3 regions of the Pelorhabdus sp. sgz311002 genome follow, and region 2 is predicted to be linked to each of the others. Evidence: riboswitches for the same ligand, from Rfam matches in the RefSeq annotation. Region 2 holds a riboswitch; each other region holds the start of a gene.

Evidence for each region. A riboswitch is a leader RNA that binds a small molecule or an ion and turns the genes downstream of it on or off. The one in region 2 is predicted to bind cobalamin.
Region 1: linked by a shared signal. The riboswitch ahead of cbiD (cobalt-precorrin-5B (C(1))-methyltransferase CbiD) and the one ahead of AC0NJP_RS07115 (GNAT family N-acetyltransferase) in region 2 are both predicted to bind cobalamin.
Region 3: linked by a shared signal. The riboswitch ahead of AC0NJP_RS01455 (nicotinate-nucleotide--dimethylbenzimidazole phosphoribosyltransferase) and the one ahead of AC0NJP_RS07115 (GNAT family N-acetyltransferase) in region 2 are both predicted to bind cobalamin.

The regions. Positions count from the first base shown of each region.
Region 1 covers NZ_JBWBCL010000001.1:432,567-438,869, forward strand. Annotated here, with positions in the region: gene AC0NJP_RS02220 (ArnT family glycosyltransferase) at 1-1,331, shown strand, start outside; gene AC0NJP_RS02225 (hypothetical protein) at 1,347-1,505, opposite strand; gene AC0NJP_RS02230 (hypothetical protein) at 1,576-1,932, opposite strand; cobalamin riboswitch at 2,133-2,305, shown strand; gene cbiD (cobalt-precorrin-5B (C(1))-methyltransferase CbiD) at 2,415-3,503, shown strand; gene cbiE (precorrin-6y C5,15-methyltransferase (decarboxylating) subunit CbiE) at 3,488-4,114, shown strand; gene cbiT (precorrin-6Y C5,15-methyltransferase (decarboxylating) subunit CbiT) at 4,111-4,707, shown strand; gene cobI (precorrin-2 C(20)-methyltransferase) at 4,701-5,405, shown strand; gene cobM (precorrin-4 C(11)-methyltransferase) at 5,406-6,161, shown strand; gene AC0NJP_RS02260 (cobalt-precorrin 5A hydrolase) at 6,158-6,303, shown strand, end outside.
Region 2 covers NZ_JBWBCL010000003.1:274,615-280,917, forward strand. Annotated here, with positions in the region: gene AC0NJP_RS07100 (PepSY-associated TM helix domain-containing protein) at 1-1,031, opposite strand, end outside; gene AC0NJP_RS07105 (TonB-dependent receptor) at 1,043-3,196, opposite strand; gene AC0NJP_RS07110 (hypothetical protein) at 3,243-4,268, opposite strand; gene AC0NJP_RS07115 (GNAT family N-acetyltransferase) at 4,300-4,812, opposite strand; cobalamin riboswitch at 5,083-5,263, opposite strand; gene AC0NJP_RS07120 (biotin/lipoyl-containing protein) at 5,423-5,821, opposite strand; gene AC0NJP_RS07125 (OadG family transporter subunit) at 5,863-6,174, opposite strand; gene AC0NJP_RS07130 (sodium ion-translocating decarboxylase subunit beta) at 6,194-6,303, opposite strand, start outside.
Region 3 covers NZ_JBWBCL010000001.1:284,875-291,177, reverse strand. Annotated here, with positions in the region: gene pduB (propanediol utilization microcompartment protein PduB) at 1-443, opposite strand, end outside; gene pduA (propanediol utilization microcompartment protein PduA) at 470-745, opposite strand; gene AC0NJP_RS01465 (EutP/PduV family microcompartment system protein) at 738-1,184, opposite strand; gene eutS (ethanolamine utilization microcompartment protein EutS) at 1,187-1,528, opposite strand; gene AC0NJP_RS01455 (nicotinate-nucleotide--dimethylbenzimidazole phosphoribosyltransferase) at 1,723-2,751, opposite strand; cobalamin riboswitch at 2,867-3,062, opposite strand; gene cobS (adenosylcobinamide-GDP ribazoletransferase) at 3,184-3,942, opposite strand; gene AC0NJP_RS01445 (glycerol dehydrogenase) at 4,028-5,119, opposite strand; gene AC0NJP_RS01440 (iron-containing alcohol dehydrogenase) at 5,403-6,303, shown strand, end outside.

The DNA.
Region 1 (6,303 bases), on a different contig from region 2:
CCGCATTATTTGGTGCTGCTAGTGTAGTTCTTTTATTTCGGTTTATCATTTTGCTTTACGGTAGCACAAGACAAGCTCTCTGGGGTAGTCTTGTGCTGGTTACTTCGTTGGAATTTTGGATGATTAGTAAATTGATTTTGACCGATGGGGTCATGTTTTTCTTTACAAGCCTCTCATTAGGTTGGCTCTATCTGGCATTTCAGGGCCGAGGACGCAGTTGTTACGTATTGGCTTATGGTGCAGCTGCCTTTGCAGTTTTGACAAAGGGACCTGTGGGCATTGTTTTGCCTGGCTTGATTGCTCTTTTATTTATAGCTTTACTGCGAAACATCAATTATTTAAAAAAACTATATTTATTACACGGTTTTTGTCTAATGGCACTGATAGCTGGTCCGTGGTATTACGCGATGTATACAGTTCACGGTCCGGAATTTGTTGATACCTTTTTAGGGCTTCATAATTATATGCGCGCTACTGTTTCTGAACATCCTAAGGATAATGTTTTTTATTACTATCTAATTCTAGTACCGTTGAGTCTTCTGCCTTGGAGCGGTTTGTTATTTCCTGCTTTATGGCGAGCAATAAAGCAAGCTGGAGAACGGGAATTGTTTTTACTTGTATGGTTTTTTGGTTTTATTGTATTTTACTCATTTATGGCTACAAAGTATCTCACTTACGTATTTCCGGCAATTTTTCCAGCGGCTGTGCTTATTTCAGTTTATCTGGAAAAACTCTATACAGCGTCAGTGGCAGCAGCAAATTGGTTGTGGCTAAGCGGGCCAGCTTGTTTCATGCTAGCTATTTTTGGTGCGAGCGCCTATTTTATTCCGATTGCTCTTCATAAAATCGTAACAGCAACCGCTTGTACACTAATGGTACTGATTCTTGTTTTTATGCAGATGCAAAAAAAACAGACTATGCTCATTGTCACAGTCTGTCTTACGACGATTGTTTCCATATTATTTCTTATTCCGAATAATTTAATTCCTCTAGCAAATCATCGCTCCGCCAAAAGCATTGTTTCCGATCTTCCTGGTGATGCCACTGGGGCGATTTATGGTGAATATCAAACCTCAGCAGTATATTATGGTAATGTTCTTTTACCACGACTTATCTTAAAAGAGGAACCTGTTAATAGTAAAAATGTTTGGGCTGGAAAGTATACGATGCCGACGGAAACGCTGCAAACCTTTTTACAGCGTTCTGATGGAAAGGGTAAGTATATTCTTATGAAAGAAAAAGAAGAAGCCGGTTTTACCTCTTTACCAGAGGCGACCGACTTCCAGAAAATACAAAAACAAGATGGAAACATTCTTTTTTACCGGCAATAATGGAAAGTATTCTTGTTAGGAACTTGCATCATTTTTAGTTACCATTTTTTCCGTCATCCAACGGAAGAAGACAGCTCCGCAGCGGTCACAACAAAACTGATTCCAGCCTTGCTGCATTTTATTGCCGACAAGATGAGCATTGCCGCCGCATTCATGTCTTACCGCATTATACATAATAATCACTCCTTGTCGTAATTTGCGGAACCAATTAAGTTGAAAGGCAAGGATTGTTTTCTCTTTCCCTTTACTGAGGTAAGGCTGATTCTTCTGCCAACATATGAGGCGGGCTGGGATAGAAGAATTGGCAATTTTCTGGTTTGAATTTTACTTTTACTAATTCTTGCTGCAATTCATCAGCAAGAGCAGCTTCAAATTCTACTAAATGTTCATCTGTTACTAAAGCGTCTTCCACTAAGACGACGATAGAGGATTTTACTTCCGGCGCATTTTCCGGAATTTCATTGCGGTCAAGTGGAATCGTTGGAATTAGACGAAGAGCGGCCAAATATTCACCTTCCGGCGTAGTAACTTGGGCGCGGTACGTGTTAAACCAGAGAGTTTTTGCTAGACGGACTTTTAAAGGATTTTCAGGAGAATACACAGCATCAAACGACCTTTCTCTTTATAAAATAAGCAAATATCTATTCATTCTATATTATACCATGAAAAACAAGAAAAAAATGAAATTTTATGATAATAAGGGAATTTTAGTGCTTTTGTCATACTTTAAAAACTGAATATTCTTTTTACACGTTTTAAAGCAGGAATTTTGCTAAAATAATGGAATATACAAAATATAAATTGATAATCAAGGGAATAGGTGCTTTTGCTTAATTGGGAAGACCGGTGAAAAGCCGGCGCGGTCCCGCCACTGTAATGGTGAGCGCTCTTATCAATGCCACTGGAGAAATTCGGGAAGGCTAAGTAGCGCAATGAGCCAGAGTCAGGAGACCTGCCTGTTCTGACACACGCCGTTATGACCTACGAGAGATGGGGAGGTGGGTAATTGCGAACAGCTCTGTCTCTTTTACCCCCCTTTGCCAAAATCAAAGGGGGGGTTTCCTTTTGTTAGCAAGTCAAAAAATGAAAGAAGGGTATACGACAGGTTCTTGCGCTGCTGCTGCGACGAAGGCTGCAGTTTTAGCCGCAAGGAATCAATTTGTTACTAAAGTAGAGGTTTTATCACCGCAGAAATATCCAATTACTGTACCGATTGCTAAAGCTGAGAAGCTAGAGAACGGTGGCAGGGCTTATGTAATCAAAGATGGTGGCGATGATCCTGATATTACTCACGGAACGGAAATTGAAGTCACGGTAGAACTCACTAACCAGCCAGGCATTATGATACGAGCTGGTAAGGGAGTTGGCACTGTTACTAAACCGGGCTTGTCTGTGTCAGTAGGGGAACCTGCCGTGAACCCAGGTCCGCGCAAAATGATTGAGTTAGTTCTAGCGGAGCTTCTGCCGCCTCAAACAGGTGCTATTGTCACCATTTCAGTTCCACAAGGTGAAGTTCTTGCAAAAAAAACGTTAAATCCTATGCTGGGCATTGAAGGTGGCATTTCGATAATTGGTACAAGCGGCATTGTAAAGCCGATGAGTGAAGAAGCCTTTAAAAATTCCTTGACGCCTCAGATTAGTGTTGTAAAAGCTTTGGGACATGAAGCTGTTGTGTTTGTTCCTGGTCGAATTGGCCAGGATGCAGCAGTAGAAAAATTGCATATTCCCCTTGAATTCATTGTTCAAACAAGCAACTTTATTGGACATATGCTGGAAAATGCGGCGCAAAATGGTCTTAAAGAAGTACTGTTAGTAGGACATTTAGGCAAATTAGCTAAAGTTGCTGCTGGCATTTTTCATACACATAACCGGATGGCCGATGGACGGCTGGAAACGATTGCCGCTTATTCCGCTGCATTAGGTGCGCCACAAGCGGCTGTTACCGAAATTTTGGATTGTACAACGGCAGAAGCAGCGATGACGGTTTTAGAAAATTATCAATTAGAAAAGGTCTATGAAGTCATTGCTGCAAGAGCGAGTTTGCGGGCAGAGCGGTATGTCTTTAATGAACTAAAAGTAGGAACTGTTCTTATTACTTTAAAAGGTGAATTTTTAGCAGCAGATGCTGGTGCGAAATGTATCGGGGGAAAAATGGGATGGATCATAAAATAGTTATAGTTGGGATCGGGCCAGGCTCACCTGATTATATATTGCCAATTGCCCAAAAAAAGATAAAAGCTGCAAAAATATTAGCAGGAAGCCGTCGGGCCCTTGCTGCACTTAGTGAACCAGGGCAAATCACTTTACCGATTGATAAAGAAATTCCTGCATTGATGACTTTAATTGAACAATATTTACAACAAGATGATGTTGTTATTTTAGTGTCGGGAGATCCCGGCTGTTATAGTCTTTTGCCTGCAGTACAACGGTTTTTGCCTCAGGCGAAGCTAGAAGTGATCCCAGGTATTAGTTCTTTTCAAATGGCTTTTTCTCGTATCGCTTCGGTATGGCAGGATGCAACGCTAGTGAGCTTGCATGGGCGAGAAGCGAAACGTGATGTTTTTATGTTTAATCAATGCAAGAAAATCGCTTTTTTAACAGACCCAGTTCATTGTCCCAGTTGGATTGCCGCAGAACTTATTGCTGGCGGCTGGCCGTTGGAAGCAAAAGTCTATTTGTGTGAAGCTCTTTCTTATCAAGAAGAGAAAATAGTAAGTTCCACTTTACAAGAAGTTGTAAAAGTAGCTGGATTTTCTCATTCCGTAATGGTGGTGACAGGATGATACATTCCCCAGGAATTTCTGATGGTGAATTTATACGAGGCAATATTCCAATGACTAAAGCGGAAGTGCGAGCTCTCGTGCTGTGTAAGGCAAAAATTGCTACAGACGCTATGGTGATCGATATTGGTGCTGGAACCGGGTCATTAAGCGTTGAAGCAGCACTTATGGCGCCGCAAGGTCATGTTTATGCGATAGAGCGAGAGCCCGAAGGTATAGCGCTGATTGAAGCCAACAGTAAAAAATTTAAAGTGGAAAATTTGACGGCAATTTGCGGTGCAGCGCCAAAGGCGCTCGATAATTTGCCGCAAGCCGATACGATTCTTATCGGTGGGAGTGGCGGCAGTTTACCGGCGATTCTAGAAAATTGTGACTTATTATTGAAAGAAACGGGACGGCTTATTCTTACAGCAATTACGCTGGAAACCGTCACCAATGCTCTTTCCTTGTTATCACAAAGAAATTATGAAGCGGAATGTTTTCAAATGCAGGTAAATCGGCTGAAAAAAGTGGGTTCTTACCATATGTTTGATGCCCTCAATCCAATTTTTGTGCTTACTTGCTGGAAAAAATTGAAAGGTGGCGTCAAATGTTAGGTTCATTTTATGGTATCGGTGTGGGACCTGGTCCCGCCGATTTACTAACAGTCAGAGCGGTTGAATTAATAAAACAAGTTGATGTTGTTTGTGTGCCTGCTTCTGGCGGCACAATAAATGCGGCGCTGACGATTGCTAAAAACTATATTGCAGGCAAAACTGTGGCAGAAATTTCTTTGCCGATGACGCGTGATCCTGAGGTGCTAGAGACTCATTGGCAACAAGGCGCACAACAAATTTGTGCTTTGTTGCGTCAAGGCAAAGATGTAGCCTTTATTACCATTGGGGATGCCATGTTGTTTAGCACTTATACCTATTTGATGAAGAAGATTATGGAATTGGAGCCAACTGTTACGATTGAAAGCGTTCCTGGGATTACTTCATTTGCCGCTAGCGCTGCTCATGTGAATATTCCTTTAGCTGAGAGCAATGAAAGGCTTCTGATTATTCCAGCGCTCGATGATCCGACAGAATTAGAAAATATTTTTCAATTAGCGTCCAATGTAGTTCTAATGAAAGTGGCTGGCCGCTATGATGCGATTGTTGCCATGCTTGATAAATTGAATTTGCTTGATAAGGCAGTATATATTAGCAAACTTGGTTATCCAGAGCAGCTTGTCACACGAGATTTGCAATCTTTAGTAGGTAAAAAAATTGATTATCTTTCACTCATACTTGTGAAACAGGGAGGATTATAAGTGTTAGTATATATTGTTGGAGCTGGCCCGGGAGATCCGGAGCTTATTACTGTAAAGGGACAAAAACTGTTAAGCCAGGCCGATGTTGTAATTTACGCCGGTTCGCTTGTCAATCCGGCATTGCTGGATATGACTAAAAAGGAAGCTGAAATTTATAATAGTGCTACAATGACACTTGACGAAGTGATTGCTGTGATGGAAGCGGCCGTGGCGCAAGAGAAAATGGTTGTACGCCTGCACACTGGCGATCCAGCTATTTATGGCGCGATACAAGAACAAATGGATCGTTTGAAAGAGAAAAATATTGAATTTTCCGTAATTCCTGGTGTAAGCTCTTTCTTAGCTACTGCGGCTGCTTTGCGGCAAGAGTATACTCTGCCGAATGTGTCGCAAACTGTTATTATTACGCGTTTAGAAGGCAGAACCCCAGTACCGCCCAAAGAAAAGCTTGCTTTACTAGCTTCCCATGAAGCAACAATGTGTATCTTTCTTAGTGTTCACATGCTGGATCATGTAGCGCAAGAGCTTATCGACGGCGGTTATGATGCCAAAACGCCGGTAGCGATTGTGCAAAAAGCCTCTTGGCCGGAACAAAAAATTATCCGTGGAACGCTTACAACTATTGCCGAAATTGCGGCTAAAGAAAAAATTGATCGAACAGCGATGATTGTTGTGGGAAAGGTACTTAACAGTGACTATGATTTGTCTTGTCTCTATTCGCCCAACTTTGCTCATATGTACAGGGATAGCCGATGAGACTGGCAATTATAGCGGTTACCAGCAAGGGGGCGAACCTTGCTGATCAGTTAGCGCAGTCGCTTAAACTGGATGTCACTGTTTATGCAAAACAAGGGAGAACAACGAATCGCTTACACCATACATACGAAAAAGTCAGTAC
Region 2 (6,303 bases):
ATGTAGCTGGTCCAAATCACCTTAAGCAAAAATCCCTGATGATTATGAAAATGTAAGTTCAAAACAAATGCTCTGATTGCCATATACCAGGCTAAAGGTTTAACATAAAATCCTGGTGTCGACAAATCGTTAGTGCCATAAGCTGAAACAAAAACAGTTTGTCCCGTGCGATAAGGCGTCTGGACAACTGGTTTTATATAAAAACTATATATCACCGATTTCGCCTCGGGCATCCGTAATGAAACGACTACATAATCAGGAAAATTCTTTCTTACAATAGCTAAGGCTTGCATCGGCGATTGTTGGACATGTGTTTGCTCATAACCTGAAAAAAATTGCTTTGCTTCTGTTTTTGCCGCAGAAATATAGGTATTGTACGCCATAGAAAATAGGACAAGACCGATACCACTTATACTTAATATCAACCCCCAGATTCCTACAATAACGCCAGTAAGATTGTGTAGTCGACTCCAATATTGATAAGAGTTTCGTACGCCCACGATTGTCGTTTTTTCCCAGAACGGACCATATAGTCTAAAACCTGTAAAAATTGACAAAGCGCTAACAGCACAAATAAAGCCTAAAAATTTTCTCCCTAACGTCCCCATACCTAAGCGCACATGTAAGTCGTCAATAATGTGTAAAAACTGGGGGATAAATTGATATTTCAAAGTGTGATCGCCACGCACAATCACGTCTTGCGTTCGCACATTATATAAAAATTCGTCGCCACCCTTGCTCTCACTGTCTGCCATACGAAAACTGAGCATTCCTTGATCTTCTTTTACAGAAACATTTTTTATCGCTTGGTGTGGGTATCGGGATTGAATCGCTTCGATCCCTGCTCCTAACCCATCCCATAGTACCGCTTGGTCAGCTTCAGCGCTATTAACAATAGGATTTATCTGATTCCACTCAAGAATCTCTTCTTTAAATAATAGCGGCAAGCCTGTCAGACAGAGCAAAAAAAAGAAGATTGCACAAAATAAGCTCAGATAGCGATGAATATAATAAATCATTTGCATAGACATACCACATCAACCTAAAAAGAATATTTCATGCTAACACCATAGGTTCTGCCATTAGCAGCTTCCGAAGCATAAAATTTGCGATCCAATAAGTTCTGAATACTCAGTTGCATTGACCACTGTTTATCTATTTTGTAATTCCACGAAGTATTTACCAGGAAAAATCCGTCTTCAGCGCCATATTCACCAGTATCGGCATCCGGTTTCTGCCGCGCGCTTACATATTGCATATCAGTCACCCAAACTAATTTATCCTTAGAATATTCTACGCCAGCATGAATCAAATGTTTCGGAATATCCCAGTTGCGTGTAGTTTGGCCGCTAGTCGTATTTTCACCGCTTTCAAAAGTATAATTAAAATAAGAAGACCAATTGGGGTCCATTTTATGCTTCAAAGAAAGCTCAATCCCCTTGGCCATACCGCTGTCCATATTATAATAAGCTTTTACAGCATTTCTTGTATCCAAGGCAATTTTATCTTGCGTCCGTACATGAAACAACGTGATATCAAGTGACGTATTAGGATCTAGACTTTGTTTCATGCCGATTTCGAAGGTATTTGAAGTTTCTGGTCTTAAATCAGGGTTAGCCTGCACACTCGACATGGAATCGCCAGCGCGACGATACAATTGATAAATCGTCGGCGGATTAAAGGAATGTCCATAGCTGACATAATACATCGTTCGGTCATTGGCCGCATACTCTAACGCGACTTTAGGGCTTAATTCATCAAAGCTTTTTGACGGATAATCAATTTTAGTACTACCAGCAATATAAGAGTAACCGCCATTCTTTTGGTAATGATCCATTCGCACACCTGTATACAAATTCCACTGATCCGACAAAGCATACTCATCCTGAACAAAAGCAGATAAAGAATCGGTCGAACCCTCATTTTGACTATTCAGCGTCCCAACAGTACCCCAATCACGCCAATTACTCAAATTATAAGCACTATAGGTCATTTTTTCTTTCAGCCAATTTGCTCCGGCAACAATGGTATGGCGATCGAAAATCCAAGTCTTTTGAACATCGGCGGTATAGTTTTTACTAGGATATTTCGCCAGAGTACCGGCGCCTGACCAGGCGATTGAATTCGCTGCCGAGCTTGCTGAGCTATAGCCTTCTTTTGTCACATCAGATAAACCAAAACCTACTTTTATGCTGTTCTTACGATCTTCATAGCTAATCTTATGAATATCCTGTTCCCGCTCGCCATTATAGCCCAAATAATAATAAGGTTTCAGCGTAATATATTGACGATTTTGCGTCAAAAACGTACCGTTAAATAACGGATTTCCATTGCGATCATAGGCATAAGTAAACGGATCATTATAAGAATAACGATAATTATTATGTAAATAAGAATAGGACATCACTTGATCTGGTGTAAGATCATAATCAAAATCGACATAATACTTTTCACTCAATTTACTCTTAGTTCCACGTCCACCGATTAAATAGCTTCCGTTGCTCAATTGCGGTACTTGTAGTGTTGTCGCCGCTGTACCTGTCGTTTTTCCGTCTACCGTATAATAATACCCGCGATAACCGTCAGTAGAATTTTTTTCATAACCAGCATTAAAAGAAAATTGTTCGCTCATCCGCCCTTCTACTCGTATGCTTTTCTGTTCGGTATTCTGACTGCCTGAGGACAAATTCACTTCTGTCTTAGATTCGCCAACAGGTAGTTTTGATTTTTTAGTAATAATATTAATAACACCAGCTACAGCATGACCGCCATATAAAGAAGAACTCGCGCCGCGTACAATTTCAATTCTTGCCACATCACTGACTGGAAAGGAATCCCAAGCAACACTCCCATCAAAAGACGTATTTACTGGCTGTCCATTATATAGAACAAGAATGTTTTTACTGCCAAATCCGCGTACTGATAAACCGTCTTTCACTTCGGCTGTCGGTGACATATATAACCCTACTTCATTTTGCAACGCTTCACGCACACTGAAAACATTACGTTTTTTTAAATCTTCTGCCGTAATAATCGTGACATTGGCTGGCACATTTTTCACTTTTTCTGTAATACGAGTAGCTGTAACAGTCACATCGTCTAACATAAATTCTTCAGTCGGTGCGGCTTGCACGATACCCCCTATCGTCAATGATGTCAATAACATAAGGCCCATACTTGTTTTAGCGCACTTCATTTTTTCATTACTCCTTCATAATGATATTTTAGCCAAGACCCCCACTTTAAAATTTTACGGTTAACGTAGTCGTAAAGCGGTTTCTGTCAGTAGACGCCCCGGAATGATTCACCGCTTTAATTTTTTTATAATCATAATCGCCAATCTTCAGCGAAATATTCTTATCGAATTTATGAATCCAGGCAATCGAATAACCCTGGGCATTGCTATTAGGATAGGCGCTCATTTCTGTAGCATTATAATCCGTCATAACCGCCTGATCTTCCACGTAATAATAGCTGGCAGTCAAGGTATTTTTAGTATCAACTGTGTATTTTAAGGACATTTGCATTGCCTGATTTTCAGCCTTAGCACTTGATTTTAAAAGTTCTGCCGAAATTCCCACTTTATCATTCACAGCTCTACTGCCATAAACGCTCACATAATTAACCGTACTATCTGCGAAAGCATAGCGTGATCGCGTATCACTCCCATAGGAAGTTCTTGCCAACATCACCCCAAGAGAAGATTGTTCATCTGGCGCATAGGTTCCTTGCAATACATAAAATTTATCATTCGAAAGATTGCCTTGATAGTTCGTCTTTGCACCAATAAAATTCAGATTCACTGCACCAACTTGTTTCGAAACAGACATAGCATAAGGTAAAGCATGACGGCCAATATACGTATTGTCATAAACAAGACCGCCTCCTAAAGTAAGGCCTTGCAACCCGAGCACATATTTATAACCAGCATTTTGATATTTGATACCGAAAGCATCTAAAGCACTATTCTCTTGCTTCGTATTGCAAAAATAGTCAGCTGAAAAGACGCCATAATTATTATTTAATCTCTGATAAGTAAACCGTGTATAGGCCGATACATTTTCTGCAACCGGAAGAGTCGCATTTAAGGTCAAAGTTGTTTTTATGCCAGTGCGACTCCGATTCCCTGGATTTTCATCATGCTGAGAACGAGCATGCACCACTAGACTTCCGTCAAATTGCACACCATCTGGTTGGGCAGCAGCCGCCGCTTGGTTCATAGCCAATAATAAAGTGAAAGTTGTAATTCCTAATATCTTTTGCTTCAAACGAAAATCCTCCTCAAGTATCATTTCAAGATTATGCCAATCCTTTTTCCATATGTACAATCTGTTCAGGCCCATCTTCTTCTAAGATAATCTTGAACCCCTGTTTTTTCCAAAAAGCAAAACCGCCTGGCAAAAAATGATGTGTATGAAGGTAAACTTTTGTATAGTTTTGGTCACTTGCAAAAGATGACATAGTCTGTACCAATTGCGCACCAATCCCTTGGCGTCGAAAATTTTGTGATACATAGCAACGACCAAACTCAGCAGTTGTCGGTAAATGATACAAATTTTTCAATAAGGCAATTCGATCATTATACCTACACGCAGCCCCGGTGCCAATCAATTCTCCTGTCGACAAAAAAGCTCCCCATAAATTACAATCTTCAGGTTGAATATAAGTGCGCTGCAAAGCTGCTACATCAGTCATATTTACACGTTTCCCCTTATGACAAAACAGTTCTACTAGCTGACTTTCCAAAAAGCTCTGTACCTTTAAAATTTCTTCCGCTAAAACTGGTCGTACTAAAATTTGCTTTTCTTCCACCCTTTAAACTCCCCCTGTACTAAATTGTTTAATATACTCATGCCGCCGCAATAAAAAAGCTCCTGCCAAAAGGGCAGGAGCTAGCGCAAAATCCTCTATACTGCTTAGGGCAAGAACAGAGCGCAATCACCTCCCCATCACTCGTGGGTGAGAAAAAATAAAACACTTCCTAATGAGATTAGGAAGTGTAAGCGCTCAAGTCATAGCCATAGCAAAAAAAGAAGCTAAGTTATTGTAGCAAAATCCCCTCCCTATCGTTCGTAGGTAAAAATGGTGATTATTGAACAGGCAGTTCTCCTGGCTCTGGATCATCGCGCCCTCAAACCTTCCCAGAACAATATGTTCCAGTGGCATATCTTGAGATTGCTCCCCATTACAGTGGCGGGACCGCGCCGGTATTTCACCGGTCTTCCCTATTAAGCCTTGCGGCACCTATCCTAAAAATTATTTAATTAATTAATAAATTCTTTATTTTATAATAACAACATTACCCATTTTTGTCAAATTGATAAAAATAGGCACAGCGTCCTTTTTATTACTAGAGGAAACTATCGCAAAACAGGCTAGATTCCGCAGAACCTAGCCTGTTTCTTTTGCCTATATTATATGCTTAGCCGACTACAACAAGCGGAGTACCAGCCTGTACAGGATCGCCAGCTTTGACTAGAATTTCTTTTACCACGCCATCAGCGCTGGAAAGAACAGGATTATGCATTTTCATAGCTTCCATAACGATCAGTTCCTGACCATTTTTTACAGCATCGCCAACATTGACTTTAACACTAATAATTTTACCAGGCATAGGCGAAGCAACTTTCGTGCCAGGGCCGCCAGCCTTTGGAGCTGCTTTCGGTGCTGGTGCAGGAGCTGCTGCTACAGGAGCAGGAGCTGCTTTCGGTGCTGCTACAGGAGCTGCTGCTTTAGGAGCGGCAGGTGCTGCCACGCCGCCGATTTCTTCTACAGCAACTTCATAGGTCTGACCATTTACTGTAATTGAATAGTTTTTCATGATAAATCCCCCTTTGGTGTCATACAATCATTGTTTACTGCTCAAAAACCGTTCATAACATCCTGGCGGCCAGCGGTTACCCACGCATCGCTGCCACGCCGAATACTTACGATAGTTACAGAAGCGCTACCAGAAATAGCGGCAATCGCTGCCGTAATCACGGCAACCAGCTCACTATCATCTTCTTGCTGTACAGAAGCCGTAGCAACTGCTGGAGTTGCAGGCGTTGCCGCCATAGCTGCAGGAGTAGTCGGCTGATTCTGCTCTTCCTTTTTTTCTTGCGCTTCTGATGTTACTTTCCAAATATAGCAAACGATAAGAATCACAATCAAGGCTATAAAAAATGTCAACATGAGGTATTTCCTCCTTTAATTAGTGAACGCCTAGGAGCGCCAGCATGATACCACCGGAAATAGCCGTACCAAATACACCAGCAAGGTTTGGTCCCATAGCATGCATAATCAAGAAGTTGTATGGATTTT
Region 3 (6,303 bases), on a different contig from region 2:
GTACGATTTAATTCTTTTAAAGCCACTTCAATCGCCCGTCTGGCATCTGAAACTTCTTCAGCGCCAAAGAGAATCAAGCAACCATGACCAGCGCCGCCTTTTGTATCGCGAGCTAGTTCAATCGTAATGATTTCCGTATTTGTTGCTTTAACTGCTTCATCAGCCGCCATAATGTGCGGACCAGCGCCAGTACGAGCGCCTAAAATACCGATGGACCGGAATTTAGGATCAATCTTCATCATGTCATGAAGCATGGGATCCACATTGGCAATAACGAGACCAATGGTATCGCCGATTGCCGTGCCGACAAATTCCGTAAGTCCGGGATTTGCAAATGCGGCGGCAGTTGCTGTTGGGGCTTCGGTAGCTCCCGTTCCAGCTCCTTGCGCTTCCATTCTTTTTTTAATTTCATCCATTACTTTGTCAATCAATTGCTCTTGCATTTATATAGTCACCTCCATAAAATTTCCTACTTTACTTTTGGCAGAATTTTTTCTACATCCATATGCGGACGAGGAATTACATGAACAGATACAACTTCACCTACTTTACGGGCTGCTGAAGCACCGGCATCTGTAGCTGCTTTTATCGCGCCGACATCCCCGCGCACCATAACAGTCACTAGACCTGAACCGATTTTTTCATAACCAATTAAAATTACATTGGCTGCTTTTACCATGGCATCGGCGGCTTCTATTGCACCAACCAGACCTTTTGTTTCCACCATCCCTAACGCTTCACTCATTGCTGCACCTCCTTTCGAAAATGTAGTCCATTAATTCTTCTATACCTTCTCCTGTAAAAGCGGAAACAGGAAATATAGGTCCTTTTACACCGCTTTCCAAAAGACGGATACGAGCTTTATCCCGATCAGCATCAGGCGAATCGATTTTGGTAATCACCCCAATACTGTCGCGAGAAAACATGCCGGCAAAGCCCGGAGGCAGAGTCGGACGGGTGTTACGGCTGTCTTGGACAATTACAATAAGCGAAGCCTGCGCCGCCGTAACCATAAGGGCTGAATAAAATCGCGGCATTTGCGCATACTCGCCAGGTGTATCAATCGCTCCATCAGTAAAAACAAAAGATTGTGTCTTTTCTGCCTTTTTTGAGTCCTTGTTTAGCGCATGAATCAGTGATGTCTTCCCTGCGCCGACAGCACCAACAAACATAACCTGGTTCATGGTTAGGACCGCGTTACTTTCGGGCCGGAAAACCCAAGCCCCTCGGTCAAAAGGTGGATCACTTGCTGCAAAGCCGCTTCTACAGCAGATACATTCCCTGTTATCACAACAGAACCAGTAAAGCGATCCATAAACCCGATGGCAACATCAGCTGTTTTCGTAGCGACATCAGCGGCAATGATCGCTGCTTCGCAGGGAGTAATCGTTAAAATGCCAATAGCCGAAGCATTTGTCAGGCCTAATTTTTCACACAAGTCTTTTTTGGGATTCGCGATTAAATGAGCTAAAGTTACTTGTTTGCCTGGTACATATTCTTGAACCATGCGCGGTTTTTCCGGTGCCATTTTCCCCCCACCTATTTTTCATAGTTTTTACACTTACTTATATTTGATTTTTCTGCCTTTCTACCTTGCTTAAATTTTGCCGAGGCACCGCACATAATTGCTGCCTTAAAAAACAAAAAAGCAAAAAGCATTTAAGCTTTTTGCTAGAATAGGATTTTTTTGTTCTATTATTCTCTTTCTTTTACCCGCCCCTCTTATATGGCTAAATTCTGCTTTGACGTACTTGCTAAAAAATCAGAAATACGAGCTACATTTTGCATCGCATAAAGCATCGTTTTCAAAATTGACACCATTAATACAGCACCGGTACCTTCCCCTAAGGCCATATCGGCTTTTAAAATCACATCTTCGGCCATAATATTGCCAAGTAGCAAACAGTACGCCATGCCTGGTTCTTTCGACATATGCGACGGAATTGCATAGCAATCAATTTTGCTATTTACTCTAACCGCACAAGCATAGGCCACGGCCGTAATAAAGCCATCAAGCACAAAGGGAACTTTTAGCTTGGCACATTCCAGCATACTAGAGCACATAGCTACAATGTCAAACCCACCGACACACCGTAAAATATCTTCAACGGCATGAAGTTTTACCTTATGCTTCTCTACGCCTTTCTCGACGATTTGGCGTTTACGCCGCAACGCCTCTGGCGTCTTTAGCCCAGCGCCATGACCAACCACGAACTCGGGCGGCATTCCAGTCAAGGCATGAAGCACCGCTGAAGATGTTGTCGTATTGCCTATCCCCATTTCGCCAAACGATAGTAGATTGGCTCCTTTTTCCCGAACCGCTTTTTGAACTCTTTCTCTACCAATATCCCAGGCTTTTTGAAATTCGTCCTGGCTCATAGCTTCTTCTTTCATGAAGTTTTTGGTGCCAAAAGCGACTTTCCGACAAACACCAGCTTCTCTCGTATCACGAATGCCAATATCAATTACTTCATAAGGAATTTGATGCATTTGACAAAAACAGCTGATGGTAGCCAAGCCTGCCGCCATATTTCTGGCCTGCAAATACGTAAACTCCACCGGATCAGGCGCAATACTTTCTTCTACTACCCCATTATCAGCAGCATAAATAATGTGGTAAGGACGAATCTCCGTATGAATTTTTTCCCATGCCATCAGCACTTTCTTTAAATGTTTTTCCAGAAGCCCCAGACTGTGCAGCGGTTTTGCCGCGCCATCAATCAATTCATCCACTGTCTTTTCAAAATCCATAATCAATCCCTCCTTCAATAAAAATACCTGTCACAAGACAAACAGCACCTGCCAAAAAGGCAGGTGCTGCTTTGATTAGCTCCTATCCTTCTGGCATTCTCTCTTACGCGAAGACAAATGACAGCCATAACAGGCAGGTCTCCTGGCTAACGGCTCATCAATGTTTTGACGCCTTCCCGGTTTTCCGGTGGCATCAGCCAAAACATCTCCCCGATTACAGTGGCGCGACCGCGTCGTTTCAGAATTGCTTCTGTCCGATCTTCCCTATTCTCCTCTTTTAACAAAGAGGCACCTGTTTGGTGGCATGTTATGAAATTATATCAATCTATTTCCTACTTCGGCAGAAAACTCGCGTTTCCTTGCTAAGTTGACGACTAAGCAAGAAAGTCGATAAGGCCGTAAAAAAAATCCTACTTTATTTTAATAGAAACATTAATAGAAACAAAGGAAGCAAAATAACACCGCCAGTTCCGTCACCACGCTTACAGCGCCATAAACATCGCCAGTCACACCGCCCAGACAACGATTCACATACGCAGCAAATAATAAGCCGATTGCTAAGCCGCCCAATGCAGTAAACAGGCATTTCACCCCTAAAAAGGCAAAAACAAGGGCGAAAAAGACTAATGCAATATAGAGATTGCGGTTTTGCCTATGTGAAGGAAAAACTTGTCCTAACCCACTCGGGCGAGCATAAGGAAAAAAAGTAATCGTAAAAACAATTCCCAATCTTCCTGTTGTCGGCATAGCGATTAAGGCCAAAGGTAAAACAAACGGATCAAGATCGTATAAAAAGGAGAAACGAGCTAACAGGGCTAGTGCCAGCGCTAAAGCGCCAAAAGCTCCTACCCGGCTATCTTTCATGATTTCAAGCATACGCTCGCGTTCCCGCCCCGAAAACACGCCATCAAAAGTATCCATAAAGCCATCCCAGTGCAGCGCCCCAGTAATAACGACTTCACCAATAATAAGACAAGCAATCAAAGACAACTGGGGACCGAGACCGCCAAAGCCCCAACGAGCTGCCACGAGCAAAAAGGCCAGTAAAACACCGATAAATGCGCCAATAAGCGGAAAATAACGAACACTGCGCCCAAAACTTTCTAGCGAGCTGTCATGATGGCTGAGTAGTTGAATTCTTGTTAAAAATTGAAAGCCTGTAATAAAATCACTAAACCATTGTTTCACCATGGAAAAGCCTCCACTATTGAAGCGCTATTTTTAAGATAGAAGAAAGCCCTGCACAAAAGTACAAGGCTTTGCCTATTGTTTTTTCTTATTTCAAGCTTGATCCGAGCGCATTTGCTCCTAAAATTGCGGCACGAACCGATTCTACCGTAACAGGGAAAGGTTCGTTGAATATGGTTTCGCCTGCGGCACAGCTAGCTTCTGCAACCTTCTGAATTTTTTCTTCGGTAATCTCCGTAACGCCAATATCAGCCAAAGTTACAGGCAGTCCGACTTCACGGCAGAAACGAATCACTTCTAACAATTCTTCGCGAGAGCGGTTTTCCAGCACCAGCTGCACCAACGTACCGAATGCAACTTTTTCACCATGATAATATGCATGCGTTTCTTCTAAAGCAGTTAATCCATTATGAACGGCATGGGCCGCAGCCAGACCAGAACTTTCAAACCCAAGACCGCTTAATAACGTATTGGCTTCTACCACTTTTTCCAAAGCTTCCGTAGCTACTTTGCTTTCCGCTGCCAGTTTTGCTTGCAAACCATACTGCAATAGCAAGTCATAACAAAGTCTAGCCAATTGAAGCGCCGCCGAAGTAGAATAACCGCCAGGAAGATTTTTGCCAAAAGCTTTCGCACAAGCATCGGCTTCAAACCATGTAGCAAGTGCATCGCCCATGCCAGAAACAAGCAGCCGGACTGGCGCTTTTGCAATAATTTCTGTATCAAGCAAAACAAGATCAGGGTTTTTCGGCAATACCAGATAGGATTCAAACACGCCTTCCGCTGAATAAATAACAGCTAAGGCGCTGCAGGGAGCATCAGTAGCAGCGATTGTCGGAATAATGACGACAGGCAATTTGGCATAATAAGCTGCTGCTTTAGCCGTATCAGCTGATTTGCCGCCGCCTACACCTAAAATGACTTCAACGCCTTTTTCCTTGATACTTTCTACGAGTCTATCAATTTCTTGCTTGCAGCATTCACCGCTAAATTCTTCAAATAAAGCACTAATTCCCGCCTTGGCAAAGCTTGCCTCCATAGCAGCTTTTACTGTTTTTAAACCGTTTTTTCCGCCAAGTACAAGCGCTTTACTGCCGAGCAAACTCACTTGTTCACCGATGGAATGAATGGCTCCCGGACCTTGTACGTAACGGCTTGGTGAAATCATAATTTTATTCATCTACAGTTCCCCCATTCGATATCCTTCCTCAGCCTCGAGAAAAATTGTTCAATTCTTATTCTTATTATAATACGGAATGGGAAAGAGATCGAAGCTACATATTTGCGGCATTATAAAAAATATTTGCGCATCTCCCAACTACAGAAAATTGCATTCAGCAATTATTTTTCACATTATAGGCTTATCTTGCCAACTTCCGCAAATCGGCCTGTCCTTCTCTTGTTTCCCCCCTTTTGAAATGTTAGGATGAAGGAGATGAATGGAAAACAGGGAGCTGATTGAAATGGAAAACCAAGTACATGAGTATTTTATGGCGCCGATCAGCTTGATCGGAAGAGGTTGTCTAGAAAAACTAGCCGATTATCTAAAACCGATGAAGCTAAGAAAAGCGCTTATTGTAAGTGACAAATTTCTGGTTCAAAGCGGCTTGATTCGCCGTCTCACTGATACGTTAGAAAGTGTTGGCCTTTTCTATGTAATCTATGACGGCGTAAATCCTAATCCTACTGTTAACAACGCGAATTACGGACTGAAACTTTTTAAAGACAACGGCTGTGATTTTCTGATTTCCTTTGGCGGCGGTTCACCGCACGATTGTGCAAAGGCCGTAGCCTTCCTAGCTACGAACGGCGGTCAAATTAATGATTATGAAGGATTAAATAAACTGAAACAACCATCAGCACTAATGATTAGTGTGAATACTACCGCTGGAACAGGCAGTGAATTGACTCGTTTCTGTGTTATTACCGATGAAGAACGTCATGTAAAAATGACAATTTCCGATTGGCGTATTACGCCCCGCATTGCCATCAATGATGCTACACTCATGGTTGACATGCCCCCCTCTTTAACAGCGGCTACCGGCATGGATGCCTTGACCCACGCCATTGAAGCCTACGTATCAACAAATGCTACGCCTGTTACGGACTGCAAAGCCCTAAAAGCCATCGAGCTCATTGCCAATCACCTACCAACAGCTGTCCATGATGGAAAAAACCTGCATGCTCGGGAAATGATGATTAATGCCGCTTACCTTGCTGGGATTGCCTTCAATAATGCCAGTGTCGGTTATGTTCATTCAGCGGCCCATCAATTAGGCGGCTTCTATAATCTGCCCCATGGTTTATGCAATGCCATTATGCTGCCAGTTGTTGCCGAATTCAATGCAAAAGAAACCCAGGAAA